DNA from 2 places in the Thiofaba sp. EF100 genome. Region 1 is predicted to be linked to the other one. Evidence: predicted binding sites of a transcription regulator. Region 1 holds the regulator's gene; the other holds the start of a gene.
The links. The regulator sigma-54, encoded in region 1, starts transcription at its own class of promoters, with help from an activator protein. The targets are predictions, from matches to a motif close to TGGCANGNTNCNTGCTT.
Positions count from the first base shown of each region.

Region 2: V6D91_RS06290 (urea amidolyase associated protein UAAP1) is a predicted target of sigma-54. The motif match lies at 8,704-8,720, and genes of this name have one in related genera.

Region 1 covers NZ_JBAJEY010000001.1:580,705-596,276, forward strand. The annotation lists gene V6D91_RS02820 (TolC family protein) at 1-1,080, opposite strand, end outside; gene mlaD (outer membrane lipid asymmetry maintenance protein MlaD) at 1,077-1,553, opposite strand; gene mlaE (lipid asymmetry maintenance ABC transporter permease subunit MlaE) at 1,562-2,341, opposite strand; gene V6D91_RS02835 (ABC transporter ATP-binding protein) at 2,338-3,150, opposite strand; gene V6D91_RS02840 (hypothetical protein) at 3,153-3,731, opposite strand; gene V6D91_RS02845 (formylglycine-generating enzyme family protein) at 3,728-4,606, opposite strand; gene V6D91_RS02850 (KpsF/GutQ family sugar-phosphate isomerase) at 4,699-5,673, shown strand; gene V6D91_RS02855 (HAD-IIIA family hydrolase) at 5,670-6,197, shown strand; gene lptC (LPS export ABC transporter periplasmic protein LptC) at 6,194-6,769, shown strand; gene lptA (lipopolysaccharide transport periplasmic protein LptA) at 6,750-7,268, shown strand; gene lptB (LPS export ABC transporter ATP-binding protein) at 7,265-8,005, shown strand; gene V6D91_RS02875 (RNA polymerase factor sigma-54) at 8,084-9,562, shown strand; gene V6D91_RS02880 (PTS sugar transporter subunit IIA) at 9,562-10,083, shown strand; gene V6D91_RS02885 (HPr kinase/phosphorylase) at 10,214-10,774, shown strand; gene rapZ (RNase adapter RapZ) at 10,771-11,658, shown strand; gene V6D91_RS02895 (PTS fructose transporter subunit IIA) at 11,737-12,123, shown strand; gene V6D91_RS02900 (HPr family phosphocarrier protein) at 12,123-12,395, shown strand; gene fabA (3-hydroxyacyl-[acyl-carrier-protein] dehydratase FabA) at 12,471-12,983, shown strand; gene fabB (beta-ketoacyl-ACP synthase I) at 12,995-14,212, shown strand; gene V6D91_RS02915 (hypothetical protein) at 14,334-15,482, shown strand.
Region 2 covers NZ_JBAJEY010000002.1:383,931-399,502, forward strand. The annotation lists gene V6D91_RS06245 (YifB family Mg chelatase-like AAA ATPase) at 1-911, shown strand, start outside; gene V6D91_RS06250 (N-acyl homoserine lactonase family protein) at 1,049-1,831, shown strand; gene V6D91_RS06255 (hypothetical protein) at 1,828-2,469, shown strand; gene V6D91_RS06260 (DMT family transporter) at 2,503-3,381, shown strand; gene glnT (type III glutamate--ammonia ligase) at 3,442-4,806, opposite strand; gene V6D91_RS06270 (creatininase family protein) at 4,834-5,622, opposite strand; gene V6D91_RS06275 (ABC transporter ATP-binding protein) at 5,597-6,397, opposite strand; gene V6D91_RS06280 (ABC transporter permease subunit) at 6,394-7,215, opposite strand; gene V6D91_RS06285 (putative urea ABC transporter substrate-binding protein) at 7,217-8,308, opposite strand; guanidine-I (ykkC/yxkD leader) riboswitch at 8,411-8,512, opposite strand; gene V6D91_RS06290 (urea amidolyase associated protein UAAP1) at 8,799-9,539, shown strand; gene V6D91_RS06295 (urea amidolyase associated protein UAAP2) at 9,556-10,209, shown strand; gene uca (urea carboxylase) at 10,331-13,954, shown strand; gene atzF (allophanate hydrolase) at 13,956-15,572, shown strand, end outside.

The DNA of each region.
Region 1 (15,572 bases):
GCCCATGCGCGCAAGGTTGGCCTTCTCCGTCACCGCGCGCAGCTCGGCCTCCGCCTGGCGCGTGCGCGCATCCTGCACCCCGGGCTGCCAGTTCCAGCGCATGCCCACCACGGGCACGGCATAGGCGTGATTGAACGGGTCGGACAGGTAGGGGTTGTCGAGCCTGTCGCGGCGCGCAGCCCAGGCCACATCCCCCACCACGGCGGCGTACAGGTCGGGCCGCGTCTCGGCCCGGCGGGCCTCGACCATCTCGCGCAGGGCCGCCATGCCGGCCTCGACCTGCTCCATCTCGGCGCGCTGCGCGAGGGCCTTTTTGACCATTTCATCAAGCGAGCCCTCGGGCAGGTCAACCGGCTCGACCCGCGCATCGGCCAGCTCGAGCGTGGCGGACAGCGGCAGGCCGATCAGGGTCTTGAGCCCGTCCAGCGACACCTGCTCGATCGCTCGGGCCTGGGCCAGGTAGCGGCCCACCAGCCCCTTCACCGCCTCGAGCGCGAAACGGTCGGCCTGACGCGGCGGGGTACCGTTGGCGGCACGGCGGTCGAAGGACTCGATGGCGCCGTCAACCCGCTTGTCCAAGTCTTCGAGGAAGGCGCGGCTTTCGCGTGCGGTCAGCAGGCCGTACCAGGCACGGCGCACATCCATCTGGGTCTGCGCACGCGCAACCTTCACCTCGCCCTGCTTGACGCTGATATTGCCCTCTGCGGCGGCACTGTAGTGCTCGATCTTGCCGAAGGTGTAGAGCGGCTTGATCAGCGCCAGCTGCAGGCCGACCAGCGGGGAGAGACCGTTCTTGAACTCACCCGCGTCACTGCGCGGCTCCAAGGTACCTTCCTTGAAGAAGCCTCCCTTCACCGCCTCCACGGCGGAGAGGTAGAGGTTGCTTGAAAGGCTCAGCCCACCATGCCCCTTGACCTCGTCGAGCAGGGCGCGGGCCTGCTCGACCACCGCCTCGCGCTCGCGGATGCGCGGGTCAGCCTGCAAGGCCAACTCCACGGCTCGCTCTAGGGTCAACGGCTCAGCAAGCGCCAGACTCGGCAGGCTTATAAGAGCCAACAAGATCGCACGCATCCCTCTCATTTCTTCTCTCCTTCGGCAGCCTTGTTGTACAGGAACTGGCCGATCAGGTTCTCCAGCACGATGGAGGACTGGGTGATCGTAATGCGGTCGCCATCCTTGAGCACGGCCTCCTCCGCCCCAGGTAAGAGGCCGATGTACTGCTCGCCCAGCAGTCCTGAGGTGTAGATGGCGGCCGAGGTATCCTTCGGCAGGATGCCGTAGCGGTTCTCGATGCGCAGCCCAACCTCGGCGCGGAAGGTCGCAGGATCGATGCTGATGGACTCGACCCGCCCGACCACCACGCCGGCCAGCTTGATCGGCGCGCGTACCTTGAGCCCGCCGATGTTGTCGAACTGGGCGACCACCCGGTAGCCCGCATCATTAGACAGGCTGGCGAGGTTGCTGACCCGCAGCGCCAGCATGACCAGCGCGGCCAGTCCCAGGGCCACGAACAGCCCTACCCAAACGTCACGCATGGTTGTGTCGTACTTCATGCTGTCCCTCACACGTTGAACATCAACGCGGTCATGATGAAATCGAGCCCCAGCACCGCGAGCGAGGTATTGACCACGGTGCGGGTAGTGGCGCGGCTGACACCGTCGGGTGTCGGCACGCAGTCGAAGCCTTCGAACACCGCGATCCAGATCGCCACGATGCCGAACACCAGGCTCTTGATCACGCCGTTGACGATGTCCTCGTGAAAATCGACACGCGACTCGATCTGCGACCAGTAGGCCCCGGCATCCACCCCGAGCAGGCCGACGCCGATGAAATACCCACCCAACACGCCGATGGCCGAGAACAGCGCGGCGAGCAGGGGCATGGCCAGGAAACCAGCCAGAAAACGCGGCGCGACCACACGCTTGAGCGGGTCGACCGCCATCATTTCCATCCCGGCGAGCTGCTCGGTGGATTTCATCAGGCCGATCTCGGCGGTGATGGCCGAGCCGGCGCGGCCCGCGAACAGCAGGGCGGTGATGACCGGCCCGAGCTCGCGCACGAGGCTTAGCGCCACCACCACGCCGAGCGACTCCGCCGAGCCGAAGGTGGTGAGGATGTTGTAGCCCTGCAGCCCCAGCACCAGGCCGACGAACAAGCCGGAGACCAGGATGATCTGCATGGACAGCACGCCGATGGCGAACAGCTGGTCGACCACCAGGCGCGGGCGCAGCAGCCCCGCCGGCAGGGCCGGCAGCAGGGCAAGCAAAAACAGATGCAGGCGACCGAGCCGCGCCAGGGCATCCTGTGCGCGCCGGCCCAGCAGGGCGAATCCACGGATCATGCGACCCTCCCCCGAACCAGGAAATCTTCCTCCAGTGGCGGGGCCGGGTACTGGAACGGCACCGGGCCGTCCGGCAACCCCTGCATGAACTGGCGTACCCAGGGGGATTCGCTCGCATGCACCTGCGCCGGGCTGCCCGAGGCCACCACCTTGCCGTCCGCCAGCACGTAGACCTGGTCGGCGATCGAGGTGGCCTCGGCCACGTCGTGCGAGACGAGGATACTGGTCAGGCCGAGGGCGTCATTCAAACTGCGGATCAGCCGCACCAGCACACCGAGGGTGATCGGGTCCTGGCCGGTGAAGGGCTCGTCGTACATCACAAGACAGGGGTCCATGGCAATCGCCCGCGCCAGGGCCACCCGGCGCGCCATGCCGCCGGACAGCTCGGCGGGCATCAGATCACGCGCACCACGCAGCCCCACCGCATTGAGCTTCATCAGCACCAGATCGCGGATCATCGACTCCGGCAGACGGGTGTGCTCGCGCAGCGGGAAAGCGACGTTCTCGAACACCGACAGATCGGTCAAGAGTGCACCATGCTGGAAGAGCATGCCCATGCGCTTGCGCAGCTCGAACAGCTCGGCGTGGCGCAGCTTGTGCACGTTGACCCCGTCCACCCAGACCTCGCCGGCATCCGGGCGCAGCTGGCCGCCGATCAGCTTGAGCAGGGTGGTCTTGCCGGTGCCGCTCGGCCCCATGATGGCCGCCACGCTGCCACGCGGGATCGTCAGGCTCAGGTCATCGAAGATCACCTTGGAGCCACGCCGGAAGGTGAGGTTGCGGACCTCGATCAGATTATCGCTGCCCATGCTCACTGCCATCCCAAGAGGTCGCGCAGGGTGCGCAGCCCCTGCAGCGATTCGAGCGCCGTGCCGGCATCGCGCAGCAAAATAACGCCATCGCGCGGCCCCAGCACCTCCATGACCCTGCGCGCGGCGCGCAGGTCGACGCGCGAGGACTCGAGCACGACCAGCGGGGCACGGCCAGGCTCCAACGCCTCGACGAAGTCGTGGGCCACCGGCGGCAGGCCCTCCATCGCGGCTTGCGCCCATACCGGGGCGAAACGCCCGGCGAGCGCGATGATCTCGGGCGGGCACCCCTCCCCGGCCAGGGTGGCGCCCAGGCGCGGGCCCAGGGCCTTCAGGCGCGCCTCGAGGTCCGGCACCCGCCGGGCGGGCAGTTCGGGATAGAGGCGAAAGCCCTCACGTGTATCCTTCACCCAGCCGGCAAGCTCCTCCAGGGAGGGCGCAAGCCACGCCTCCGCCGCAAGGCCGAGGGCATCGAATTCGTTGGCGTAGAAGGTCAGCCGCCAGTCTTCCGGCAGATCTTCGGGATAGAACCCGCCCTGCCAGGCGGCATGGCGCCAGTCAAAACCCCCAAGCCGGATCATGCCGAGGGTTCCAGTTCGCGCAGCAGACGGAAGCCGAGGTTGAGATCGAACTCGCCCAGCTCACGGAACCAGCGCGCGGCGCTGCGGCACATGCCGGGCGCATCGAACCACGAGCCGCCGCGCACCACGCGCAGACGGGTGGTGCTACCGGTCCAGGCCTCGTGCGCCAGGCGCGGCACACCGCTGTAGGCCTCGCGCCAGTGATCAAGCACGAACTCCTGCATATTGCCGTGCATCTCATGCAGACCCCAGGCGTTCGCCGGCAGGCTGCCGACCGGCACCGGACGTCTGGGGCCACAGAGGTAGAACCCACGGGTGCAATGCAGCCCGCCGGCGCAGTTGACCTCGCTGCGGTGGATCTTGTCGCCGAAGGCAAACGCCGTGGTGGTGTCCGCCCGCGCGGCGTACTCCCATTCGGCCTCGGTCGGCAGGCGATAGCGCTGGCCGGTCCGCTGCGACAGCCACTCGGCATAGGCCTGGGCATCCTGGAAGCTGACATTGAAGGCCGGCAGATCTGGATCGGTCCAGCTGTAGCGGCGCGGACGAGGGTGGCCGGTTTCCTGGTAGAAACGCGCGTACTCCCCGATCGTCACGGCATGGCGCATGAGGGCGAAGTCGTGCAGCACGGTGACCTTGTGCTGCGGCCCTTCCCACGCCTGGCGGGCGTACTCCTCGGGGGGCGCCCCCATGAAGAAGTAACCGGACGGTACGAGGGCAAGCAGCGGCCCCTCGAACCCCTCGACCCGGTCGCGAAAGCTGACCTCGAGCCCAAGGCGCGCGGCAGCCTCGCGCTGCCGCGCACGCGCCGCATCCCAGCCGAGCTCGCTGGCGCGGGCAGCTTCGGGTTCGAATGTTGGTACGTCCACTTCTTCCATGGGGAGCATTGTATCAATACCTGCCTTCAGGTCATGCCCTCGGCTTCGGTATACTTTTGTTCCTGACTCCCTCAACCCAAGACACCCACCCCATGCATCCCGACCGCCTGCTCGGCCTGGCCCGCGCCGTGCTCGACACCGAGGCCGCCGCCCTCGTCCGCCTGACCGCGCGGCTGGATCAGGCCTTCGTGCGCGCCTGCGAGCTGATGCTCGCCTGCCAAGGTCGGGTGGTCGTCACCGGCATGGGCAAGTCGGGGCACATCGGCGGCAAGATCGCCGCCACCCTGGCCAGCACCGGCTCCCCCGCGTTCTTCGTCCACCCAGGCGAGGCCAGCCATGGCGATCTGGGCATGATCACCCGCCAGGACGTGGTGCTGGCCCTGTCCAACTCCGGCGAGACCCCGGAGATCCTCGCCATCCTGCCGATCATCAAGCGCCTGGGGGTGCCGCTGATCGCCCTGACCGGCCGCCCGCAGTCCACCCTGGCGCGCGAGGCCGAGGTGCACATCGATGTCGGAGTCGACAAGGAGGCCTGTCCGCTCGGCCTCGCCCCCACCGCCAGCACCACCGCCGCCCTCGCCATGGGCGATGCCCTGGCGGTGGCCCTGCTGGAGACGCGCGGCTTCACCGCGGAGGACTTCGCCCTCTCCCATCCGGGGGGCGCCCTGGGCCGCCGCCTGCTTTTGCACGTGCGCGACATCATGCACAGCGGCGAGCGTCTGCCCAAGGTCTCCCTGGGTGCCCCCTTGCGCGATGCGCTGGTCGAGATCACCCACAAGGGGCTCGGCATCACCGCCGTGGTGGGTGCGGATGGGCGGCTTGCCGGGGTGTTCACCGATGGCGACCTGCGCCGCGCCCTGGATCATGCCGACATCGACCTGCGCGGCGCACGCATCGATGAGCTCTACACCCCGGGCGGCAAGACCTGCCCGGCGGGGATATTGGCAGCCGAGGCCCTCGGCCTGATGGAGCGGCACAAGATCAACGCCCTGATCGTGGTCGACGAGGACCGCCGGCCGGTGGGTGCGCTCAACATGCACGACCTGTTGCGCGCCGGGGTGGCCTGATGCAGGACATCCTCGCCCGCGCCCGCAAGATTCGCCTGGCCCTGTTCGACGTGGACGGGGTGCTCACCGACGGTCGCCTGATCTTCAATGCCGACGGCGAGGAGATCAAGGCCTTCCACTCCCGCGACGGACACGGCCTCAAGCTGTTGATGGAGGCGGGGATCGAGGTCGGCGTCATCACCGCGCGAAGCTCGCCCGCGGTCGCGCACCGGATGCACAACCTTGGCATCCCGCACGTCTTCCAGGGCCAGCACGACAAACGCGCCACCTATCTTGCCCTGATCGAGCGCCTGGACCTTGCGCACGAACAGGTCGCCTACATGGGCGACGATGTGATCGACCTGCCGGTCTTAAGCCGGGTCGGCCTCGCCACCACCGTGCAGGACGCCCCCGGCATCGTGAAACGTCACTGCCACTGGATTGCCGAGCATGGCGGCGGCCAGGGCGCAGTACGTGACCTGTGCGATCTGATCCTCGAGGCCCAGGGCAGGCTGGATGCCCTGCTGGCGCGCTACCTGGCATGAGATTCCGGCAAGAGGCACTGTTCTGGAGCCTGCTTGGCGGGGCCGCCTTACTGGCCGTCCTGGCCAACGGCGCCCTGCAGCGCCCCTTGCCCACAGCCACACCGCGCCTGCATGGCGCTGACCACAGCTTCACCCAGCCACACGCCTGGCTGTTCGACCGTGAGGGGCGCATCGCCTACGAGGCCCTCGGCACCCACCTGGAACACCGGGCGGAGAGCGGTGCCTACCTGCTGAGCGAGGCCGAACTGCTCGTCCACCCCGGGGAGGGCGAGCAGGGGATGTGGCATCTCCGCGCCGAGCAGGCCCGCCTCGACGACGACCGCAGGCACGCGTGGCTCGAGGGAGCCGTGACCTTCGACCGCGAGCAGGTCCCACCCGCCGATGCCCTGCGGCTGCAAGCGCGCGACGTGGCCCTCGACCTCGTCGCGCGCACCGCCGCAAGTCAACAACCCATGACGGCGGAAGGTTTGCACTGGCAAAGCCAGGCAGCGGCCTTTTCCGCCGATTTCACTCAACAACTGCTCCTGCAGGAAGGCCGCGTGCATGATCGCCATGAACCGCCCCGTCGTTAAGATCCTCCTCGCCACCCTGCTCCTCGCCCCGCTGTGGCTCACGCCCCAGGCCCACGCGGCCTCCGCCGACCGCAAGCTGCCGCTTTCGATCGAGGCCGACCGCAAGCACACCGACTACAAGGGCGGCGAGGCCACCTACGAGGGGCGTGTCATCATCACCCAGGGCCAGCTCACGCTGACGGCTGACAAGGCCACCATCCACCTGCGCGACGGCCAGTTCGACCGCGCCATCCTCGAAGGGCGTCCCGTGATCTACCAGGACCGCGACGATGCGGGCCAGCCCATCCGCGGCGAAGCCCGGAGGATGGATTACCAGGCCCTCGACGAGATCATCACCCTGAGCGGCCAGGCGCGGATCGAGCGGGCCGGCGACACCCTCGCCAGCGAGCGCATCGTCTACCACCTCAAGAACGAAGTGGTGGACGCCGGTGCCGGCGGCAGCGACCGCGTGCGCATGACCCTGCAGCCGCGCAGTGCCGGCGAGGGCAAGAAACCGTGAGCACTCCCGGCCACACCCTCCGCGCCGAGGGGCTGAACAAGCGCTACGGCGCGCGCACCGTGGTGCACGCCATGACGCTCGAGGTACGCACCGGCGAGATCGTCGGCCTGCTGGGACCGAACGGCGCGGGCAAGACCACCAGCTTCTACATGATCACCGGCCTGGTGAAGCCGGATGGCGGGAAGATCCTGCTCGACGACCAGGATATTTCCTCCCTGCCAATGCACACCCGCGCCCGCCTCGGCGTCGGCTACCTGCCGCAAGAGCCCTCCGTCTTCCGCAAGCTCTCCGTGGAGGACAACCTCCTCGCCGTGCTCGAACTGCGAGCGGATCTACGCCGCGCCTCGGATCGGCAGACGATCTGCAACCAACTGCTCGAAGAGCTGCACATCAGCCACGTGCGCCACAGCCTCGGCCTGAGCCTGTCCGGCGGCGAACGGCGGCGGGTCGAGATCGCCCGTGCCCTGGCCGCCGAGCCGCGTTTCCTGCTGCTCGACGAGCCCTTCGCCGGGGTGGACCCGATCAGCGTGCTGGACATCCAGCGCCTGATCCGCCACCTCGCCGAACGCGGCATCGGCGTGCTGATCACCGATCACAACGTGCGCGAGACCCTGCGCATCTGCAGCCACGCCACCATCATGCATGCCGGGGGGGTGCTGGCCGAGGGCACGCCGGAGGCCATCCTCGCCGACCCGCGCGTGCGCGAGGTCTACCTTGGCGAACAGTTCAGCCTGTGAGCATGACGCTCAGACTGCATACCCCGCCAACGCTTCGCGCTAGAATGACGCCATGATGACCATCCCATTGATGCAGGCATGAAGGCCGGACTCGAGCTCAGACAGGGGCTATCGCTTGCGATGACCCCCCAGCTGCAGCAGTCCATCCGGCTACTCCAGCTCTCCAGCCTCGAACTGCAGACCGAGATCCAGCAGGCCATCGAGGCCAACCCCATGCTGGAGATCGAAGACGAGAGCGGCGAGGAGACCGAGCCGGCTGCCATCGAAGCCCATGAGGCCCTGCCCACCACCCGCCTGGACGAGGCAGACACCACCCTCGACCTCGAGGCCCCGCGCCAGGAAATGCCCGAGGAGCTGCCCCTCGACAGCCGCTGGGATGACATCTTCGAAGCCGACGGCAGCACCAGCTACAGCAAGGGCAGCGCGGAGGACGAGGAGCGCGACTTCCTCAGCTACACCAGCAGCGGGCAGGAAAGCCTGCACGACCACCTGCTCTCGCAGATGCTGCTCACCCCCCTCTCACCGCGCGACCAACAGATTGCCACCGCCATCATCGAATCCGTGGACGAGGACGGCTTCCTCGAGCAGCCCCTGGAGAGCATCGTCGAGGGCCTGCGTCGGGACCTGCCGGATGTCGAGCTGGACGAGGCGCAGGCCATGCTCCACCTCGTCCAGCAGTTCGACCCGCCCGGCGTCGCGGCGCGCGACCTCGGCGAATGCCTCGCGATCCAGCTGCGACAGGTCGAGGCCCCCACCCCGGCCCACAGCGATGCCGCGCGCCTGCTCGAACACCTCGACCTTTTGGCTAGCCGCGACTACGTCCGCCTGCAGCGCCTGCTGAAGATCGACGCCGAGGCCCTCAAGGCGGCCCTGCAGGTCTTGCAGGGACTCAACCCACGCCCCGGCGCCGAACTGCGCAGTCAGGACGTCGAATACGTGATCCCGGACGTGATCGTGCGCCGCATCCAAGGGCAGTGGCGGGTCGAACTCAACCCCGAGGTCACCCCCAAACTTCGCATCAACAACCTGTACGCCGGCCTCATCCAGCGCGGCCGCCGCGGTGAGGACATGAACTACATGCGCAACGCCCTGCAGGAGGCGCGCTGGTTCATCAAGAGCGTGCAGAGCCGCAATGAAACGCTGCTCGCGGTGGCCGAGGCCATCGTGCGCCGCCAGCAGGATTTCTTCGAGCACGGCGAGGCCGCCATGCGCCCCCTGGTGCTGCGCGAGATCGCCGAGGAGTTGGGACTGCACGAGTCGACCATCTCCCGCGTCACCACCAACAAGTACATGCACACCCCGCGCGGCGTGGTGGAGTTCAAGCACTTCTTCTCCAGCCACGTGGGCACCGCGGATGGCGGAGAGGCCTCCTCCACCGCCATCCGCGCCCGGATCAAGCAGCTGGTGGCGGAGGAACCGGCCAACAAGCCGCTGAGCGACAGTCGTCTCACCCAGCTGCTGGAGGCCGAAGGCATCAACGTCGCCCGTCGGACCGTCGCCAAATACCGCGAGTCCCTCGGCATCCCCCCCTCCAACGAGCGCAAGCGTCTCTGCTGATGAAGACCCTGACCATTGCCGACATCCTCACCCCCGAGCGGGTCAAGCTCGACCAGGAATGCTCGAGCAAGAAGCGCGCGCTTGAGCTCGTCAGCCAGATCGTCGCCGGCGCCCAGGAAGGGCTCGAAGCGTGGGCCATCTTCGATACCCTGCTGGCCCGCGAACGGCTCGGCAGCACCGGCGTCGGCCGCGGCATCGCCATCCCGCACGGCAAACTGCCCGCCCTCAAGGCCCCGGTGGGCGCCTTCATGCGCCTTGAGAACGGGATCGACTTCGATAGCCCGGATGGCGTCCCGGTGAGCCTGATCTTCGCCATCCTCGTCCCCGAAGGCGGGGAAGAGGCCCACCTGGCCATCCTCGGCCAGCTCGCCCGCCGCTTCAGTGACCCCGAATTCTGCACCGCCATCCGCCAGGCGCAGAACAGCGAGATTGCCTTCAGCCTGCTGACCCGCAAAGTAGCCAGCGTGGAGGACGCTTCCGGCAGTGGCACGCAGCAAGAACATGAGCACGGACCCCCCTGACCCTGCCCCGGAGTCGGCCTCAGCCGCAGGCATCCTCAGCCTGCATGGCGTCTTTCTCGCCCTGCGGGTGCCGCCCCCTGGGGACACGCCCCGATGCGTTGGGCCTTCCTCGTTGTTTCCCCCGGCATCCATGCCGGAAGCCCTTTCGGGGTATGGCCATCGAGAACCCGACGCATCAGGGGCATCCGCCACCTCCCTCGGCGTGCTGATCTTAGGCTCAGCGGGCATCGGCAAGAGCGAACTCGCCCTCGACCTGATCAGCCGCGGCCACGCCCTGGTCGCGGATGACGCCCCCATCTTCCTCCCCGCAGCCGATGGCCGCTGGCTGGGCCGCTGCCCCTTTCCCCTGCAGGACTTCCTCGAGGTGCGCGGGCTCGGCATCCTCAACGTCCGGCGCCTGTTTGGCGAACAGGCCGTCTGCGCTGAGCATCCGCTCGACCTCATCATCCGGCTGGAGGACGCGCCATCCCGCCCTGAAGATCGCCTCGCAGGGGCCTGGCGCGACTACCGCCTGGGCGATGCCACCCTCCCCGAGCTTCCTCTGACGGTACGCGGTGGTCGCAACCTCGCCCTGCTGGTGGAGACGGCGGCCCGTCTACAGGCATGCGGCACCGGGGACGGCATCGGCTATAATGCCGCGCACGAACTCTCCCGCCGCCTCGGAAAACACCTCGGCAAGGAACCTTTGTGAAGCTGGTCATCGTCAGCGGCCTCTCCGGCTCGGGCAAGACCATCGCCCTGCACACCCTCGAGGATGCCGGCTACTACTGTGTCGACAACCTCCCCCTCGCCCTGCTGCCGGCCTTCGTCGACACTGCCCTGCTGCAACCCCTCAGTCTGGATCCGGAGCAGGCGATGGCCCCCCAGGAGCGCGCCGCCATCGGCATCGACGTCCGCGGCGGGGTCAGCGAACTGCGCCACCTGCACCAGCAGTTGGCGCGGCTGCGCGAAGGGCACCCGGAACTGAAGATCCAACTGCTGTTCCTGCACGCCGAGCACAAGGTGTTGCTGCGCCGCTTCAGCGAAACCCGGCGCCTGCACCCGCTGGGGCGCGAAGGCCTGCCGCTGGACGAAGCCTTACTGGCGGAAGCGGAACTGCTCGCCCCGCTGCGCGAGGCGGCCGACCTGATCATCGACACCTCACGCAGCAACATCCACCAGTTGCGCGCCCTGCTGCGCGCCCGCCTGCTGGAGCAGGAGCAGCGCGGGCTTTCACTCCTGCTGCAATCCTTCGGCTTCAAGCACGGCGCCCCCACCGATAGCGACTTCATCTTCGACATGCGCTGCCTGCCCAACCCCCACTGGGACCCTCGCCTGCGCCCATTGACCGGGCGCGATGCCGAGGTGGCCGCCTTCCTCGGTGATCTGCCCGAAGTCCATGCCATGCTCGATCAGCTCGAGCAGACCCTGCTGGCCTGGCTGCCCATGTTCGAGCGCGAGCAGCGGCAGTTCCTGTGCGTCTCGCTCGGCTGCACCGGCGGCCAGCACCGTTCGGTGTTCATGGTGGAACGTCTGGCCGAACGCCTGCGCAAACACTATCCTTCCCTCGCCATCCGGCACCGCGAATTGAGTTGACCCATGAGCCAAAGGCCGACCCCGAACGGGCTTCCGACAGGGACATCGGAAGGGACCGAGCAAAGAAAACGCGCTGGCGTGCTGATCATCGCCCACAACCATCTCGGCCAGCAGCTGCTCGAGACCGCCACCGACATGCTGAACCGACGCCCGCCGCAGGTGCGCAGCCTGGATGTCCTGCAAGACGATGACCCCGTCGACCTGCTGGCGCGAGCCCGGCGCCTGCTGGCGGAAATCGACCAGGGCGCCGGTGCGCTGGTGCTGACGGACATGTATGGCTCGACCCCGAGCAACATCGCCCACCGCTTGGGCGACAACGAGCATGCGGTGCGGGTGATCTCCGGCATCAACCTGCCGATGCTGATCCGCGCACTGAACTACGCCGATCTGCCGCTCGAAGAGCTGGTGCAGAAGGCCCTGAGCGGCGGGCGCGAGGGGATCTTCGACGCGCGTGGCATGGCCTGATGGTCAGAAACTGCACCGTCGGGATCGTCAACAAGCGCGGGATGCATGCCCGCGCTGCCGCCCGCTTCGCCAGCCTGGCTGCGACCTTCACCAGCCACATCAGCGTGCGGCGCGGCGAGCTCACGGCCAATGGCAAGAGCATCATGGGCCTGATGATGCTGGCCGCCCCACAGGGCACCGAAATCGTCATCCAGGCCGAAGGCCCGGACGCCGAGCAGGCCCTCGAAGCCCTTGGCGCACTGGTCAGCGGACGCTTCGGCGAAGCCGAATAGTCCATCTTCCCTGCCCTTCGGGCGGGTTTTGTCATACCATTCACATTTTTATGCACGCACCCCTGCGAGAGGGACATGAAGAAATCCTCCTACTCCTACGATGAGCTGATCCAGTGCGGCCGCGGTGAGATGTTCGGCCCCGGCAACGCTCAACTCCCCCTGCCGCCAATGCTGATGTTCGACCGCATCATGCAGATCAACGAAGACGGCGGAGCCTTCGGCAAGGGTGAGCTCATCGCCGAGCTGGACGTCAAGCCGGACCTCTGGTTCTTCCAGTGCCATTTCGATGGGGATCCCGTGATGCCCGGCTGCCTGGGGCTCGATGCCATGTGGCAGCTGGTCGGTTTCTACCTCGGCTGGATCGGCGGCAAGGGTCATGGCCGCGCCCTCGGCGTGGGCGAGGTGAAGTTCACCGGCCAGGTCCTGCCGGAGGCCAAGCTGATCACCTATAAGGTGAACATGAAGCGCACCATCAACCGCAAGCTGGTGATGGGCATCGCCGATGCCGTCATGCTGGTCGATGGGCGCGAGATCTACCACGCCACCGACCTGCGTGTCGGGCTGTTTACCTCCACTAGCGGATTCTGAGGGTTAGACTTATGCGCCGCGTCGTCGTCACCGGAATGGGCATCGTTTCCAGCCTGGGCAACAACAAGCAAGAAGTCCTCCAGAGCCTGCGCGAAGGCCGCTCGGGCATCGAGTTCATGCAGGAGTACGCTGACCTCGGCTTCCGCTCGCAGGTTGCCGGCACGCTCAAGCTGAACCCCGAGGAGCTGATCGACCGCAAGCTCTTCCGCTTCATGGGCCAGGCTGCGGCCTACAGCTACCTCGCCATGGCCGAGGCCGCCGCGGATTCGGGCCTGAGCGATGACCAGATCTCCAATGTCCGCACCGGCCTGATCGTCGGCTCCGGCGGTTCCTCCACCGCCAACATCGTCGAGACCGCCGAGATCGCCAGGAGCCGCGGCATCAAGCGCGTGGGCCCGTACATGGTCACCCGCACCATGAGCTCGACCACCTCCGCCTGCCTTGCCACCCCGTTCGGCATCAAGGGCGTGAACTACACCATCAGCTCGGCCTGTGCCACCTCGGCACACTGCATCGGCAACGCCATGGAGCTGATCCAGCTCGGCAAGCAGGACGTGGTGTTCGCCGGCGGTGGCGAGGAGCTGCACTGGGTGCAGTCGGCCATGTTCGACGCCATGGGCGCGACCTCCTCCAAGTACAACGACACCCCGCACACCGCCTCCCGTCCGTATGACGAGTTCCGCGACGGCTTCGTCATCTCTGGCGGCGGCGGCATGGTGGTGCTGGAAGAGCTGGAGCACGCCCTGGCCCGCGGCGCGAAGATCTACGGCGAGCTGGTCGGCTACGGCGCCACCTCGGATGGCTACGACATGGTGCAGCCCTCCGGCGAGGGCGCCATCCGCTGCATGCAGCAGGCCCTCGCCACCGTCGACACGCCGATCGACTACATCAACACCCACGGCACCAGCACCCCGGTCGGCGACATCCGCGAGCTGGAGGCCATGAAGGCGGTGTTCACCGACTACATGCCGGTGGTCACCTCCACCAAGTCCCTCTCGGGTCATGCCCTGGGTGCCGCCGGCGTGCACGAGGCCATCTACTCGCTCTTGATGATGGAGCATGGCTTCATCGCCGCCTCGGCTAACATCGAGACCCTTGATCCGGGAGCGCACGGTGTAAACATCGCTCAGGAGCGCATCGACAACGCCAAGCTGGATACCATTCTCTCCAACAGCTTCGGCTTCGGCGGCACCAACGCCAGCCTCGTCTTCCGCCGCTTCCAGGCCTGACCCGCTCCTACCATGCGGCCCCGCCGGGGCCGCACACCGCCCTTTCAAGCGTCACTTGAATTGTCCTTCCATTCGTCCTACTTTTGCAGGGTAATCTGAAAACCCAGCAAAGGAAGGAAGGATGAGCCAGCGCCTGACCGTCGACCAGTTCGTCTCCATGGTGCGCAGCATGCCGGTGGACAAGGTGGCAAGCCTGCCGCTCGAGACCCTTCCCGAAACCATCCCCGCCGAACTGATCCGCAACTCCCCCCAGCCCCTGCGCGGAGTGCTGGAAAAGCTCGCCTTCGATCTGAACGTGCACGAACTGCGCGAGCAGCAGGCGCTGGAACAGCAGTTCGGCAACCAGGCCGCCCAGGCGCTGGACAAGGCGCGCGGCTACGAGGCGGACATCGCCATTGCCCGCCTGCGGCAGAAGATCGCCGACACCACCCCTGCCTTGGAGAAGTGGCGCGCCGGCAAGATGACCAACTACGCCATGTCGCAGACCATGCATGGCCTGCGGGAGATCGTCACCGATGTCCATGCCGAGCGCGCGCGCATGGCCAAGGCCGAGCTCGTGATCAGCGAATGCCTGGCCAACAACCCGGGCCGTTTCGAAGCCCGGCTGCGTGAGGCCCTCGAGCGCCTCAAGCACTTCTCCGGCAAGATCGACGCCACCCTCGGCGAGTATCACGCCCTCCAGCTCGAGGTGGCGGCCGCTGACATGAACGACAAGCGCCGCCAGATCAACGACTCCGACCTCAAGAAAAAGGATCTGCTGGAAGAGCTGAACGCGCTGGAGGAACAGCTCAAGCGTCCCACCTCCCTCTTCTCCCGCCTGCTGCCCTGGGGTGCGAAGAAGCATGAGGAGAACCTCAAGCACCGCATCAGCGACCTGCACCAGCGCATCATGAGCGAGGAATGGGTCATGGCCGAGAGCCAGCTGACCCGCTGGCTGGATGCCATGGTCGACGCCAGCCTGTATGTGAACTCCGCCGCCACCCAGCAGAACCTGCGCCAATCCCGCCTCAACCTGTTCTTCCTGCTCAATGCCTTCTGTGAACAGCAGGAGGCCGCCGCCAAGCAGGTCGCTCGCAACCCCTTCATCCAGGTCGATCCGAAGAAGGCCATCGAGTACATGCTGATGTCCGAGCGCTTCATCCTCGACTACTTCGCCAAGAAGCGGGCCGAGATCATCCAGTGGCTTGGCAATGCCGCGGACAGCCGCCTGCGTGCCCTTGAGCACCTCGAGATCGACCTGATCAGCGAGATGAAGCGCAATATGCGCTGAACAGAAAACGCGCTCCCAAACGCTTGAGGCCCGCAGATGCGGGCCTCAAGCGTTCAGGCTCTGCTCAGGGGCATCCCTGCCCCTTTTTCG
Region 2 (15,572 bases), on a different contig from region 1:
TGCGTGGTCAGCACCGCGCCAGGCGTGCGCTGGAGATCGCCGCCGCCGGCGGGCATAACCTGCTGATGATCGGTCCGCCCGGGGCGGGCAAGAGCATGCTGGCGCACCGGCTGGCGGGCATCCTTCCCGCCATGGGGGAGGAGGAGGCCCTGGAGAGCGCCGCCATCTGGTCGGTCAGCAGCCAGGGCTTCGATGAGGCGCGCTGGGGCGTGCGCCCCTTCCGCGCCCCGCACCACACCGCCTCCGGCATCGCCCTGATCGGCGGCGGCTCGAGCCCGCGCCCGGGCGAGATCTCCCTCGCCCATCACGGCGTGCTGTTCCTGGACGAGCTGCCCGAGTTCGACCGGCGCGCGCTGGAGGTGCTGCGCGAGCCCATGGAGACCGGGCGCATCGTCATCTCCCGCGCCGCGCGCCAGGTCGAATTCCCGGCCGCCTTCCAACTGATCGCGGCCATGAACCCGAGCCCCAAGGGCGATGATTCCGACCCGGAGGCCGGGCGCCGCTACCGGGCGCGCCTGTCCGGCCCGCTGCTCGACCGCATCGACCTCCAGCTCGAAGTCCCCCCTGTGGCGCGGGAACACCTGCGACTGGACACTCCGCCGGACGGCGAGCCGAGCGCGGTGGTGCGCCAGCGGGTGGAGCAGGCCCGCGCGGTGCAGCGGGCCCGCTCGGGCCGGCCGAATGCGCGTCTGGGGGCAGCGGAGCTGGCTTGCCATGCCCGGCTCGGCGTCAAGGAGGCCGAGTTGCTGGAGCAGGCGATGGAGCGGCTCGGCCTCTCCGTGCGCGGGCGCGACAAGGTGCTGCGCGTGGCGCGCACCATTGCCGACCTGGCCGGCAGCGAGTCGATCCGCGCCGAGCATCTGGCCGAGGCGATCGGCTACCGCGACCTGGCGCGCTACGGCTTCGGCTGACTCCGCATCGCCCAAGGGGCCTCCGGGTTGAATGCCTGCGGCGCATGGCGCGGCTCTTGCTTGAAGGAGAGGCCACCCTTCATGGAGTAGCGAGCCATGCCCCATCTCACCCCTTGCATGCGCCAGAGGGGTGCACCATGACCCAGGTGCACCGTTTCTGGCCATTGCTGACCGGCACCCACCGTTACGACAAGAGCCTGTCGACCCGTGGGCGGGGCCAGGGCGTCATGATTGAGGCGCCGATCCTCGCCTATCTGATCGAGACCGCAAACGGCCGCATCCTCTACGACGTGGGCTGCGACTACGCCAAGATTGCTGATCCGGTGCAGCGGGCGCGGCATTACGAGGGGCTGGACTTTCCCTTCGGCCCGCCGGTAATGACCGAGGAGCAGCGCCTGCCGAACCGGCTGGCGCGCCTTGGCCTGACGCCGCTGGATGTCGACCTGGTGCTCGTCGGCCATCTGCACTTCGACCACGCCGGCGGGCTGTGCGAGTTCTGCCACAGCGAGATCCATGTGCATGCCCGCGAGCTGGAGGCTGCCCGCGCCGGCGCGGATGGGGCCTATTTCGCCGAGGACTTCGCTGGCGACTACCGTTGGCGCGTCGCGCAGGGCGAGTACGACCTGCTGCCGGGCGTGCGCGCGATCGAGTCGCCCGGCCACACCGCCGGCCACATGTCGCTGCTGGTCGAGCTGCCCAAGGGGCCGCCCATCCTGCTGGCGGGTGATGCCGCCGACCTGCGTGAGAACATCGAGGACGAGGTGGCGCCCGGACTGTGCTGGCAGGAGCGCGAGGACCTGGCCCTTGCGAGCATCCGCAAGCTCAAGTCCTTGGCGCGCGAGGCGGGCGCGCAGCTCTGGCCCAACCACGACATGGCCTTCTTCCGTGCGTGCCGGCCGTTCCCGGAGCCGTACGCATGACGCCGCGCGTTCCTCAGCGCTTCGTCGGCCTCTGGCACCGTCGGCTGCTTGAAACCCCTGCGGTGCGCGACACTTCGACCGAGGTCTTTTGGCTGCAGACCCCAACCCTCTACGTCGACCTGCGCGTGCCCCTGGGGCGGCAGGCCCCGTGCGAAGGGTTTGCCGGGAGGCTGACGGTGGACGGTGATGTCCTGACCTGGCAGCGCTGGCTGGACCTCTCGCCGCCATCCCCCTGGCCGGACGTGGGCACCATGCACGGGGAGGGCGACCTGCTGGAGGAGTTCGGCGTGTACCAGCCCTACCGCGAGGTGTGGCAACGCGTGGCCCACGGAGGGGACAGCCTTGCCCTGGTCTGGGAAGGCGAGGGGGCGGGCCGGGGGATCTGGGTCATGCTCGGGCGCTATTTCATGTGGGCCCTGTTCCGCCACGAGGGCCTATCGCTCCACCGGGAGATCAGCTACGGGCTGCGCGGGGAGGAGGGCGGCGCATGGACCATCCTCCGTTCGAGCGAGGCCGCCCTGGTCGGGACCTCGCTGGCCGATCGCTACCACATCAGCATGCCGAAGGCGGCGCTGGGGGATTGCCTCCTTTGCGACCGGGGCACGGGCCAGCGGATGCGCTGGCGGCCCCATGCATGATTGCCCTCAACGAGCACAGCACAGGACGGATGTATGACCTTGCCGACGAGCGCCCCGCTCATCGCCCTGCTCCTGGCCGCCATCCTGTGGGGGCTGAGCTGGATACCGCTCAAGCACTTCGCCGCGTATGACGTGCACGGCGTGTCGCTCAACCTGGTCGCCTATGGCGGCCTGGCCCTCCTCTTCCTGCCCCTCCTGTGGCGGCAGCGAGCGGCCTGGCGCGGTCAGGGGCTGACCCTGCTGGGCATCGCCCTGCTCGGCGGTTACGCCAATTTCGCCTTCACCACAGGGATGGCCCTCGGTGAGGTGGTGCGGGTGATGGTGCTGTTCTACCTCGTCCCGGTGTGGGGCGTGCTGGGCGGGCGTCTGTTCCTGGGCGAGGTGATCGATCGGCCGCGCCTGCTCGGGGTGGTGTTGGCCCTGACCGGGGCGCTGCTGATCCTCGGTGGACCGGCGGTCCTGCAGGGTGAGGTGTCCTGGCTGGACCTGCTGGCCATCAGCTGCGGCCTGGCCTTCGCCGGCAACAACATCGTATTCCGCGCGCGGCCTCAGCTGCCGATGGGAAGCAAGCTTGCGGCCATGTTCCTGGGCTGCGCGGCCATGGCCGCCGCAGGGCTGGAGGCCGGCGTTCAGGACTGGCCCGCGGCTCCCGCGGCGATCTGGGGCGGGGTGCTGCTGTTCGGCTTTGGCTGGGTGCTGCTCGCCACCCTTGGCACGCAGTGGGGGGTGACCCATATGGAGGCCGGACGCGCGGCCATCCTCATCATCCTCGAACTGGTGGTGGCGGTGGTGTCCGCCATGCTGCTCGGCGGGGAGCGGATGAGCCCTCTGGAGCTGGCCGGCGGCGCGCTCATCCTTGGCGCGGCCCTGCTGGAGGGTTGGCGCGAGGGGAAGCGGCCGGTGGCAGGCTGAGCGAAGAAATAAAGAACGGGGCTCGTGGCCCCGTCCTCAGGTCCCTGTCGTTCGCCCTGCTCAGAACAGGCGCAGGTAGCGATTCCGCTCCCAGTCGGACACGTGGCTGTGGTAGTCCAGCCATTCCTGGCGCTTGAAGTCGGCATAGGTGCGGAACATCAGCGGCCCCATCACCTCCTCGGACAGCGGGTCGGCTTCGAAGGCATCCACGGCCTCCTCGAGGTTGCGCGGCAGCAGCTCGATCCCGCGCGCCTTCAGCTCGGCGGTCGGCAGCTGGTACATGTTCTCGGTGTTCGGTGCGCCGGGGTCGAGCCCCTCGCGGATGCCTTCCAGCCCGGCAGCCAGCATCATCGCCGCGCCCAGGTAGAAGTTGCCGGAGATGTCCGCCGCGCGACATTCGACCCGGCCGCCGCCGAGCGGGATGCGCATCATGTTGGTGCGGTTGTTGTTGCCGTAGCAGACGTAGACCGGTGCCCAGGTGAAGCCGGACATGCTGCCCTTGCGCACCAGTCGTTTGTAGCTGTTGACGGTCGGGGCGATCACGGCGGCGATGGCCCTGGCGTGGCGCAGGATGCCGGCGGTGAACTGGTAACCGAGCGCCGACAGGCCGCAGCCGCGCGGATCATGGTCGTCCTCGAACAGGTTGGCGCCGGTCTCGTGGTCGGCCAGCGACATGTTGTAGTGCGCGCCGGATCCGGTGCGGTTGGCGAAGGGTTTGGGCATGAAGCTGGCGAAGAAGCCGTGCTTCTTGGCCAGCTCGCGCACCATCATGCGGAAGAAGGTGACGCGGTCGGCGGTGGTCAGCGCGTTGGCATACATGAAGTCGGTCTCGAACTGGCCGTTCGCATCCTCGTGGTCGAAGGAGTAGACGTCCCAGCCGAGTTTGTTCATGGCCTGCACAAGCTCGTCCACCAGCGGGTAGCTGTCGAGCAGGCCCTCCACGTCGTAGCAGGGCTTGGCCAGGGTGTCGCGCGGGCTGGCTGGCACGGGGCGGCCGTCTTCGCCTTCGCGCAGGATGAAGAACTCGGTCTCCACGCCGAGGTTGAAGGTGAACCCCATCTCGGCCGCCTTTGCCAGCTGGCGCTTGAGGATGCCGCGTGCACAGGCCTCGAAGGGCTGGCCCTGATGGTAGAGGTCGCTGGCGAACCAGACGACCTCGGGATTCCACGGCAGCACGGTGGCGGAGGACGGGTCGGGGCGGGCGGAGACCTCCTCGTCGCTGATCGCCTGCGGCACGCCGTCCAGCGCCGCGCCGGTGTACAGCTCGGAGCCGCGCAGCATCTGGTCGATGTGGGCGAGCGGCACCGCCTTGGCCTTGGACACGCCGTGGATGTCGACGAAGCTGGCGAGGGCATATTTCACGCCTTCGTTCTCGAGGGCGCTGTGGAGGGCCTGGATTTCAGGTGAGCGGGGGTGTTTGGCCATGGTGGAGGTTCCTGGTCGGGGGTGGGGTTAAATCAGGGCGTCGTGCCACATCTCGAGGGGCGTGGTCTCGTGCAGGGCCTTTTCGAGCTGGGCGGCAAGCGACCTGACGCAGCGCTCTAGCAGCTCGCGGCCTTCGGTAGCGCTGGCCCGGCTTGGCTGGCCGACCACGCCGTGCAGGCATTCCTGGTCGACCCGGTAGCTGAAGAAGCAGCCGGCCGAGCGGTCGGGTTCGTCAACGGCCTTGTCCATCCGCACCAGCTCCGGATGGAGCGCCAGCATCAGCGAGGTCTCGGCGCAGTTGGCGTGGAAGTTTTCCGCATCCTGGTGGTACTGCCGGCGGACCTCGGTGGAGATGTCCCACAGCGAGCGCAGGGAGATGCGCATCGTTGGGATGTCGTGACGGATGTTCTCCAGTGCGCAGCGCAGCGGTGCCCAGTTGGTCACGTGGCCGTTGAGCAGCAGCAGGCGGCGGAAGCCAGCGGCATGCACCCACTCGGCAATCTCGAGGACCATCCGGGACAGCGTTTCCGGGCGCAGGGAGAGGGTGCCGGCCCACTGGGTGGAATGACCGAGAGAACACCCATAGGAGAGGGCGGGCAGCACCGGGATGCCGGTCAGGGTGGATGCGCCTTCGGCCACTGCGACGGCGGAGAGGGTGTCCACGCCGACCGGCAGGTGGGGGCCGTGCTGCTCGGTGGCGCCGACCGGAAGGATCGCCATGTCGATGCCTGCGGGGGGCAAGGCGGCAATATCTTCCCAGCGCAGCTCCGCCCAGCGGACGGGGGCGCCGTCAGGCAGGGGGTACGAGTTCGTCATGGAAGCGCTCCGTGCGGCTGGTGGTCTCGACCAGCTCCGTGTACAGCTTCTTGTGGGTCACCCCGAGCGGGATGTCGTAGGTGATGGTGGCGCCGTAGGCCCCCGGCGCCTGGGGGTCGAGACGCACCTTGTCGAACACCAGCAGGCGGGTGCCCAGCTCGAAACCTTCCTTGATGTCGTGGGTGATCATGAAGATGTTCATCTTGTGCTCGTCCCACAGGCGCAGGATGAGCTGGTGCATGTCGGCGCTGATGCCCGGGTCCAGCGCTCCGAACGGCTCGTCCAGCAGCAGCACCTTGGGCCGCTTGATCACCGCCTGGGCGATGGACAGGCGCTGCTGCATGCCGCCGGACAGGGCGCTCGGATACTTGTGGCGCGCGCCATACAGCCCAACCTCCTCCAGCACCGCCTCCGCCTCTGCGGCGGCGGCCCTGCGCCTTGCGCCGAATAAGCGTCCCAGGAGGGGCGCTTGCGCAAGTTCCAGGCCGAGGAGCACGTTCTCGAGCACGGTCAGGTGCGGGAAGACCGAGTAGCGCTGGAACACGATGCCGCGGTCCGGCCCCGGCTCGGCGGGCAACGGCTGGCCGTCGATCAGGAAGGTGCCGCGCGAGGGCTGCTCGATGCCGAGCAGCATGCGCAGGAAGGTGGTCTTGCCGCAGCCCGAGGCGCCGACGATGGTGATGAACTCATGATCCTTCACCTCCAGGTTGACGTTCTCGAGCACAACCTGGTCGCCGTATTCCTTCCACAGGTGCTTGATCGAGAGGGTGGTCATGTGCGGGCGCTCCCGACGTGGTACCAGGGGAACAGGCGGCGCGAGGCCTGGCGCAGCAGCTGGTCCATCAGGAAGGCCAGCAAGGTGATCCAGGCCACGTAGGGCAGGATCACGTCCATCGCCAGATAGCGGCGTACCAGGAAGATGCGATAGCCGAGGCCGTCCTCGGCGGCGATGGCCTCGGCCGCGATCAGGAACAGCCAGGCGGCGCCCAGGGCGAGGCGCAAGGCGTCGATCAGGCGCGGCAGCATCTGCGGCAGGATTACCCGCAGGGCGATCTGCCAGGTCGAGCCGCCGAGGGTCTGGGCCTTGATCAAAAGCTCGTGCGGCAGCTCGGCCACCCGCAGCGCGACGTCGCGCATGATGAAGGGGGCAATGCCGATCACGATCAGCACCACTTTGGCCACCTCGCCGAGGCCAAACACGATGAACAGCACCGGCAGCAGGGCGAGGGGGGGGATGAGGGAGAGCGCGGCGATGAAGGGGGAGAGCGTGGCGCGGGCGTAGGGGATCAGCCCGGTCAGGATGCCGAACACCAGTCCGATCAGCGCGCTCAAGGCCAGCCCAAGACCCAGGCGGGTGAGGCTGGCGGTGGTATCGGCCCAGAGCTGGTACTCCCCGGTGCGCTTGTCCGGCTCCAGGGCAAAGCCCTGGATCGCCTCGGCGAAGCTTGCGAGGGATGGCAGGAGCTTGTCGTTCGGGTTCGCCTCTAGACGCAGGTCGGAGGCGACCAGATAGAGGACGATCACCGCCAGGAAAGGCAGCGCGCCCAGCAGGATGGCGCGCCCCAGGCTCGGGGTCCGATTGAGCAGGCGCATGTCAGAGCTTTCCTTCAGCGGCCATGTTCATGTAGTCGGCATCGAAGCGCAGCTTGACGTTCTTCGCATCGCCCAGGGTCTTGCCGCCCGGGAAGGCCATGCCGACCGCGTCCGCGCTCTTCGCGCCCTGGCCAAGCAGGCCGTGGCTGAAGGAGAAGGTGCGCACGAGATCCATGGTCTTCACCAGATCAGCGCTCTTGCTGAAAGTGACCGCCTCGCCCGGGGTGTAGAACATCCGGGTGGTCTTGAGCTGAGCATCGAAGCCGGCGAGGTCGGTGCCGGAGGCATTGGCCATCGCCCCGCGTGCGGCCTTGCCTGCCGCGTCATCGCGGGACATGACGGCCATGGTCTCGTACCACGCGCCCACCAGGGCCTTGCCCAGCTTGGGGTTGTCCTGCAGCGTCTTCGTGTTGACCACCAGCAGGTCGAGGATCTCGCCCGGGATCTGGCTGGAGTCGAACACCAGGGAGGCGCCCGGCATCGCCTTGATCGCGGAGAGTTGTGGGTTCCAGGTCACCACCGCCGTTACGTTCGGGGTGCCGTAGGCGGCGATGATGTCGGCATCCGAGGTGTTGACCACCTTGATGTCCTTTTCCTTGAGCTTGACCGTCTCCAGCGCCCGCGCGAGCAGGTAGTGGGACACGGACAGCTCGACCAGGTTGACCTTCTGGCCCTTGATGTCAGCGAGCTTCTTGCCCGTGCCCTTGAGCACGATGCCGTCGTTGCCATTGGAGAAATCGCCGATGATCAGGGCGGTGCTGTCCACCCCGCTGGCGGCGGGAATGGTCAGTGCATCCATGTTGGTCATGGTGCAGCCGTCGAACTGGCCGGCGGTGAACTGGTTGATGGACTCGATGTAGTCGTTGATCTGGACGACGTCGACCTTGATGCCGTACTTGTCGGCCCACTTTTTCATGATGCCGCTCTTGGACATGTAGTCCCACGGCATCCAGCCCACATAGATGCTCCAGCCGATCTTGAACTCGCTCTTTTCGGCGGCAAGGGCGGCGGGGCTGCTCATGGCAAGGCCAGTCGTGAGTGCCGTGGCCATGACCAGCGGCTTGAGAACCCTGGAAAGAAGAGATCTGTGCATCGGTCCGCTCCTCAGTGTCGTGCGTTTGAAATCGCGCTGTTTGAGGAGTGGACACGAAGTCGCCTCGGGGATAGCAAGCTCCATGCTCACTCCTCGTGGGTGACCTCCCGGGCTTTTGTCCCGCCGTGTATCCGCCCCAGGGCGGACCGCCTCTCTCGGACCAGCACTCCCGTGCAAGGAGCCGGAACCCTAGAGGCGCCCGATTAAGACAACGCAAGTGCCGTGCCAGGACAGGCAATCCGCACCATGGCAGGGGAGTACGGCTTTGGGCACGGGGCAGACTGCGGCCAGGCGGGGCGATTTGGGTGCGCAGTGCACCAAAGTTGTGCGCACGGGGGTGCGCTCCGGTTGAAGGGACTCGTCGGAGGCCGTGCCGGGGGCGCTCCCCCGGTGTCTGGCACGCCACGTGCAAGGATGAACGTGTGCGCCGGGTGTTCGGGGACTTGGCCTGCGCACACACAACCCCTGCATTCATTACGGAGTACTGTCCATGACCTCCCATGCGGACATGTCCCGTCCTGAGTCCATCCTGTGGGAAGAGCTGGTCCCCGGCGGCAACCACTGGTCCGGTCTCATGCGACGCGGCACGGCCCTGCGCCTGACCGATCTTCAGGGCGGCGCCAATCTCTCGGCCCTGTTCTACAACTTCGACGAGCGCCTCGAGCGCTACAACATGGCGGACACGCTCAAGGCCCAGCACACCGCCCTGCTCACCCGAGGGCATGTGCTGATGTCCGACATGGGGCGCGTGCTTGCCTCCATCGTGGCCGACGATGTCGGGGGGCACGATGCCTTCTGCGGGGTGTCCGACGCCGCCCTGATCCGTGAGAAGTACGGCGAGCGCCCGTTCGGCGTGGCGCGCAATGCCATGTACCGCAACGGCCGCGACGGGCTCCTGATCGAGCTCGGCAAGTGGGGGCTGGGCAAGCGCGACCTGGTCCCCGGGGTCAACTTCTTCAGCCGCGTGATCGTGGGGGAGGAGGGCGAGCTGTCCTTCGCCACGGGTCACTCCTACCCCGGCGCCACGGTGGACCTGCGTTTCGACATGAATGTGCTGGTGGTGCTCTCCGCCGCGCCGCACCCGCTCGACCCCAAGCCTGAATACGCCCCGGGGCCGGTCCTGCTGACCGCCTACCGCGCGGGGCTGGCCGCGGCGGATGACTATTGCCGCACCTTCCGGCCGGAAAACGCGCGCGCCTTCATCAACACCGAACGCTATTTCGCCGAGTGAGGGGGCGACCATGAACATGCTGATCGAAAGTCCGCTCGACCCGCGCGATGCGGTGCTGGATGAAATCTGCCCGGCGGGCGAGGCCTGGATGGGCACGGTCAGGAAGGGGCAGACCTTCCGCATCGTCGACCTGGAGGGCAACCAGGCGGTGGATACCCTGTTCTACAACGCACATGATGCCGAGGAGCGCTACAGCGCGACCGACACCATCCGCCGTCAGGGAAGGCTGTACCTGACCACCGGCTCACGCCTGATCTCCTCGGAAGGCAATGTGATGCTGACCATCACCGCCGACACCTGCGGCCGCCACGACACGCTCGGCGGCGCCTGCGCGGCGGAGAGCAACACCGTGCGTTACGCACTCGACAAGCGTCCGATGCATAGTTGCCGCGACAACTTCATGCACGCCCTGAACGCCTGTGGCTGTGCCCACCACCTGGGGATGAGCAAGCGTGACATCACCAGCAACATCAACTTCTTCATGAACGTGCCCGTGACCCCCGAGGGCCGGCTCAGCTTCGAGGACGGCATCTCCGCGCCCGGCAAGTACGTCGAGATGCGCGCCGAGATGGACGTGGTGGTGCTGATCTCCAACTGCCCGCAGCTCAACAACCCCTGCAACGCCTACAACCCGACCCCGATCCGCCTGCTGGTGTGGGATCCGGTGTGATCAGGCCCGCGCGCGGGACGGCCCGCGTTGCCATCCGAACCCGCCGGGACGACCCGGCATCCCCCGCGAACGAGGCCAGCAGAGTCCGGTGCGGCATGGGAAGGAGTCGAGGACCCCAACGATGTTCAACAAGGTTTTGATCGCCAACCGGGGCGAGATCGCCTGCCGGGTGATCCGTACCCTCAAGACGATGGGCATCGCCTCGGTGGCGGTGTATTCGGAGGCCGATGCCGGCGCGCTGCATGTCGATCTGGCCGATGAGGCGGTGTGCATCGGCCCCGCGCCGGCAGCCGAGAGCTACCTGCGCGCCGAGCGTATCCTGGAGGTGGCGCGCCAGACCGGCGCGCAGGCCATCCACCCCGGCTACGGTTTTTTGTCGGAAAACCCGGAGTTCGCCGAGGCCTGCGCCGCCGCCGGGATCGTCTTCATCGGCCCCAGCCCCGCGCAGATGCGCGCCTTCGGCCTCAAGCACACCGCGCGCGAGCTGGCGCTGGCCAACCAGGTGCCGCTCCTGCCGGGCTCCGGCCTGCTGCGCGATGCCGGACACGCGCAGGCCGAGGCCGCCCGCATCGGTTACCCTGTCATGCTCAAGAGCACCGCCGGCGGCGGCGGGATCGGCATGCGCCTGTGCTGGAGCGCGGACGAGCTGGCTGAGGCCTTCCAGTCGGTCGAGCGGCTGGCGCGCGCCAACTTCAAGGAGAGTGGCATCTACCTCGAAAAGTACGTCGAGCACGCGCGCCACATCGAGGTGCAGCTGTTCGGCGACGGCCAGGGGCGGGTGGTCGCGCTCGGCGAGCGCGACTGCTCGGTCCAGCGCCGCAACCAGAAAGTGATCGAAGAGACCCCCGCACCGGGCCTGACCGATGCGCAGCGGGCGCGTCTGCTCGCCACCGCCGTGCGCCTGGGCGAGGCGGTCGGTTACACCTCGGCGGGCACGGTCGAGTTCGTCTACGACACCCAGAGCGGCGAGTTCTACTTCCTGGAGGTGAACACCCGCCTGCAGGTCGAGCATGGCGTGACCGAGGCGGTCACTGGGGTGGACCTCGTCGAATGGATGATCCGCGTCGCGGCGGGCGACAGTCCGCTGAAGGCGGGGGTACCCAAGCCGCGTGGCGCCTCGATCCAGGTGCGCCTGTATGCGGAGGACCCGGCCAAGAACTTCCAGCCCTCCGCCGGGTTGCTGACCGCTGCCGACTTCCCCCCCGACGTTCGGGTGGATACCTGGGTCGAACGCGGCAGCGAGGTGCCCGCCTTCTACGATCCGCTGGTCGCCAAGGTGATCGTCAAGGGGGAGGACCGGCAGGACGCCATCGCCCGTCTGCAGGCGGCGCTGAAGGCCACGCACGTGGCGGGCATCGAGACCAATCTCGATTACCTGCGCCAGATCGTGCGTGATGCCGTGTTCAGCGAAGGCCGCCAGACCACGCGCTACCTGAACGGCTTCCACTACCGTCCAAGCACCATCGACGTGCTGGAGCCGGGCGTGCAGTCCAGCATCCAGGACTGGCCGGGGAGGCTGGGCTACTGGGACATCGGCGTGCCGCCCTCGGGGCCGATGGATGCGCTGTCACTGCGCCTGGGCAACCGCCTGGTCGGCAACGCGGAGGGCATGGCCGCGCTCGAGCTGACCATGGCCGGGCCGACGCTGCGTTTCAACACCGAGGCCATCATCGCCCTCACCGGGGCGGTCATGCCCGCCACCCTGGATGGAGAGCCCCTGGAGCCCTGGACCGCCCAGCGCATCCCAGCCGGGGCTGTGCTGCGCCTGGGCGCGATCAAGGAGGGGGGCGCCCGTGCCTACCTGTGCGTGCAGGGCGGTTTCGACGTGCCGGACTACCTGGGCAGCCACTCCACCTTCACCCTCGGCCAGTTCGGCGGCCATGCCGGACGGACCTTGCGCGTGGGCGACGTGCTGCACATCCGCCCACCCAGGGACGCGTCGGTCTGTGGGCGGGCGCTGGCCAAGGCCCTGCGGCCGGTATTCGGCAAGCACTGGGACATTGGCGTGCTGTACGGCCCGCACGGCGCGCCGGACTTCTTTACCGACGGGGATATCGCCACCTTCTTCGCCACCGACTGGGAGGTGCATTACAACTCCAGCCGCACCGGCGTGCGCCTGATCGGGCCGAAGCCCGAGTGGGCGCGGACGGATGGCGGGGAGGCCGGTCTGCACCCCTCCAACATTCACGACAATGCCTACGCCATCGGGGCCATCGACTTCACCGGCGACATGCCGGTCATCCTCGGGCCGGATGGTCCCAGCCTGGGCGGCTTCGTCTGTCCGGCGGTGGTGGTGCAGGCCGAGCTGTGGAAACTCGGCCAGCTGCGTCCGGGCGATACGGTGCGCTTCCATCGCCTGACCCAGGCCGAGGCCGCCCGGCGTGCCCGGGCTCTGGATGCGGCCATCGCCGGTCTGGATGCGCCGCTCATGGCGCCCGTCGCCGACAACCCCACGGGGGATGCGCTGGAGGCCGTGGTGCACCGCTTGCCTGGCGGTCCTGGGCGGGTGGAGGTGGTGTACCGCCGTGCAGGCGATGCCTATCTGCTGGTCGAATACGGTGAGCTCAAGCTCGACCTCGCCCTGCGGATGCGCGCCCATGCCCTGATGGAATGGGTGCAGGCCCGGCGTGCCACCCTGTTCGCGGGCGCGATCATCGACCTCACCCCGGGCATCCGCTCCCTCCAGATCCACTACGATCCGCGCGCCCTGCCGCTCGACGCGCTGCTCGCCGCCCTGCTGCGTGCCGAGGAGGCGTTGCCGGAGATTGGCGACCTGGTCGTGCCTTCGCGCATCGTCCACCTGCCCCTGGCCTGGGACGACAGCCAGACCCGTCTTGCGATCGAGAAATACATGCAGTCGGTGCGCCCGGACGCCCCCTGGTGCCCGAGCAACATCGAGTTCATCCGCCGCATCAACGGCCTCGACACGATCGACGAGGTCATGCGGGTGGTGTTCGAGGCCAGCTACATGGTGCTGGGCCTGGGCGATGTCTATCTGGGCGCGCCGGTTGCCACCCCGGTCGATCCGCGTCACCGCCTGGTGACCACCAAGTACAACCCGGCCCGCACCTGGACGCCGGAAAACGCGGTCGGCATCGGCGGCGCCTACCTCTGCGTGTACGGCATGGAGGGCCCGGGCGGCTACCAGTTCGTCGGCCGCACGGTGCAGATGTGGAACCGCTACAAGCAGACCGCCGACTTCCGGGAGGGCAAGCCCTGGCTGCTGCGCTTCTTCGACCAGATCCGCTTTTACCCGGTGACGGAAGACGAGCTGCTGAAGATGCGCGAGGACTTCCCGCGCGGTCGCTTCAGGCTGCGGATCGAGGAGACGAGCTTCAGCCTGCGCGACTACCAGGCCTTCCTGACCACCCACGCGGACAGCATCGCGGCCTTCAAGCAGCGTCAGCAGGCCGCCTTCGAGGCCGAGCGGGAGCGCTGGAAGGCCCTCGGGCAGGCCGAATACGCGAGCGACGCCATGGTGGCGGGCGCGGCGGCGGACAGCGAACTGGACCTGCCGGAGCACAGCCGCGCGGTGGGCTCGCCGGTGTCCGGCAACGTGTGGAAGGTGCAGGTCGCGGAGGGCGACAGGGTCAGGGCGGGCGATGTGCTGGTGGTGGTCGAGTCGATGAAGATGGAGATCGCCATCGAGGCCCCCTGCGATGGCCAGGTGTTCAGGCTGTTCTGCCGCGAGGCCACCCCGGTCACCGCCGGGCAGGACCTGCTGATCCTGCTGGAGGAGGTGTGACATGGCGCGCAGCCTCGACATCACCAGCCTGCGCCGGGCCTATCTGGCCGGCGAGCTCACACCCGTCACCCTGCTGGAGGAGGTGCTCGCCCGCCTTGAGGGCGAGGATACCCACCACATCTGGATCGAGCGCCTGCCGCGCGAGACAGTACTGGCTTACGCCCGGGCACTGGAGGACCGGGACCCGGCCGGGCTTCCCCTGTACGGCATCCCGTTCGCCATCAAGGACAATATCGACCTCGCCGGGGTGCCGACCACCGCGGCCTGCCCGGCCTTTGCCTACCGGCCGGAACAGTCGGCGCACGTGGTGCAGCGCCTGATCGACGCGGGGGCCATCCCGCTCGGCAAGACCAACCTCGACCAGTTCGCCACGGGCCTCAATGGCACGCGCTCGCCCTATGGCGCCTGCCGCAATGCCTTCGACCCGGACTACATCGCCGGGGGCTCCAGCTCCGGTTCGGCGGTGGCGGTGGCACTCGGCCAGGTCAGCTTTGCGCTCGGCACCGACACCGCGGGCTCCGGACGGGTGCCCGCTGCCTTCAACAACCTCGTCGGCCTCAAGCCGACGCGTGGTCTGCTCTCCACGCGCGGCGTGGTCCCCGCCTGTCGCACCCTGGACTGCGTCTCCATCTTCGCCCTCCACGCCGCCGATGCCGAGGCCGTCTTGGCCGTGGCGGCGGACTACGACCCGCGCGATGCGCAGGCCCGTGCGGGTCGCCCGGAGGCCCCCTTCCCACCCCGCTTCCGCTTTGGCGTGCCGCGCGCGGACCAGAAGGCCTTCTTCGGGGATGATGCCGGGGCGGAGCTGTTCGCCGAGTCCATCGAGCGTCTGGAAAGCTTGGGCGGCCGTGCGATGACCATCGACTTCGCGCCGTTCCTCGAGGCCGCGCGCCTGCTCTACGAGGGGCCGTGGGTGGCCGAACGCTATGCCGCCATCCGTGACTTTTTCGACACCCGCGCGGAGGACGTGCTGCCGGTGATCCGCACCATCATCGGCCAGGGGCGCGATTTCGATGCGGCGCAGACCTTCAACGGCTTCTACCGCCTGGCCGAACTGCGCCGCGCGGCGGAGGCGGTCATGGCCTCGGTGGACCTGGTGCTGACCCCCACCGCCGGACGCATCTACACCATCGAGGCGCTGCAGGCCGAGCCGATCCGGCGCAACAGCGAGCTCGGCTATTACACCAACTTCATGAACCTGCTGGACTTTGCTGCCGTGGCGGTGCCAGCCGGGTTCACCCCCGCCGGATTGCCCTTCGGCATCACCCTGTTCGCGCCGGCCTTCCGTGACCGCGCCCTGCTTGCGCTTGCAGCGCGTTTCCACACCGCCCTCGGTGGCACGATGGGGGCGACGGGGTTGCCGCTGCCCGCGGTGGACGTCCCGGAACCGCGCGAGGGGATCATCGAGGTGGCGGTGGCCGGGGCCCATCTGGAAGGGCTGCCCCTGAATGGGCAGCTCACCCAGCGCGGGGCCTGGCTGGTCGAGCGCACCCGTACCTCGCCCGATTACCGCTGCTACGCGCTGGCCGGCGGACCGCCGTTCCGGCCGGGGCTGATCCGGGTCGAGGAGGGGGGCGCGGCGATCGAGGTGGAGGTCTGGGCGGTGCCCGCCGAGCAT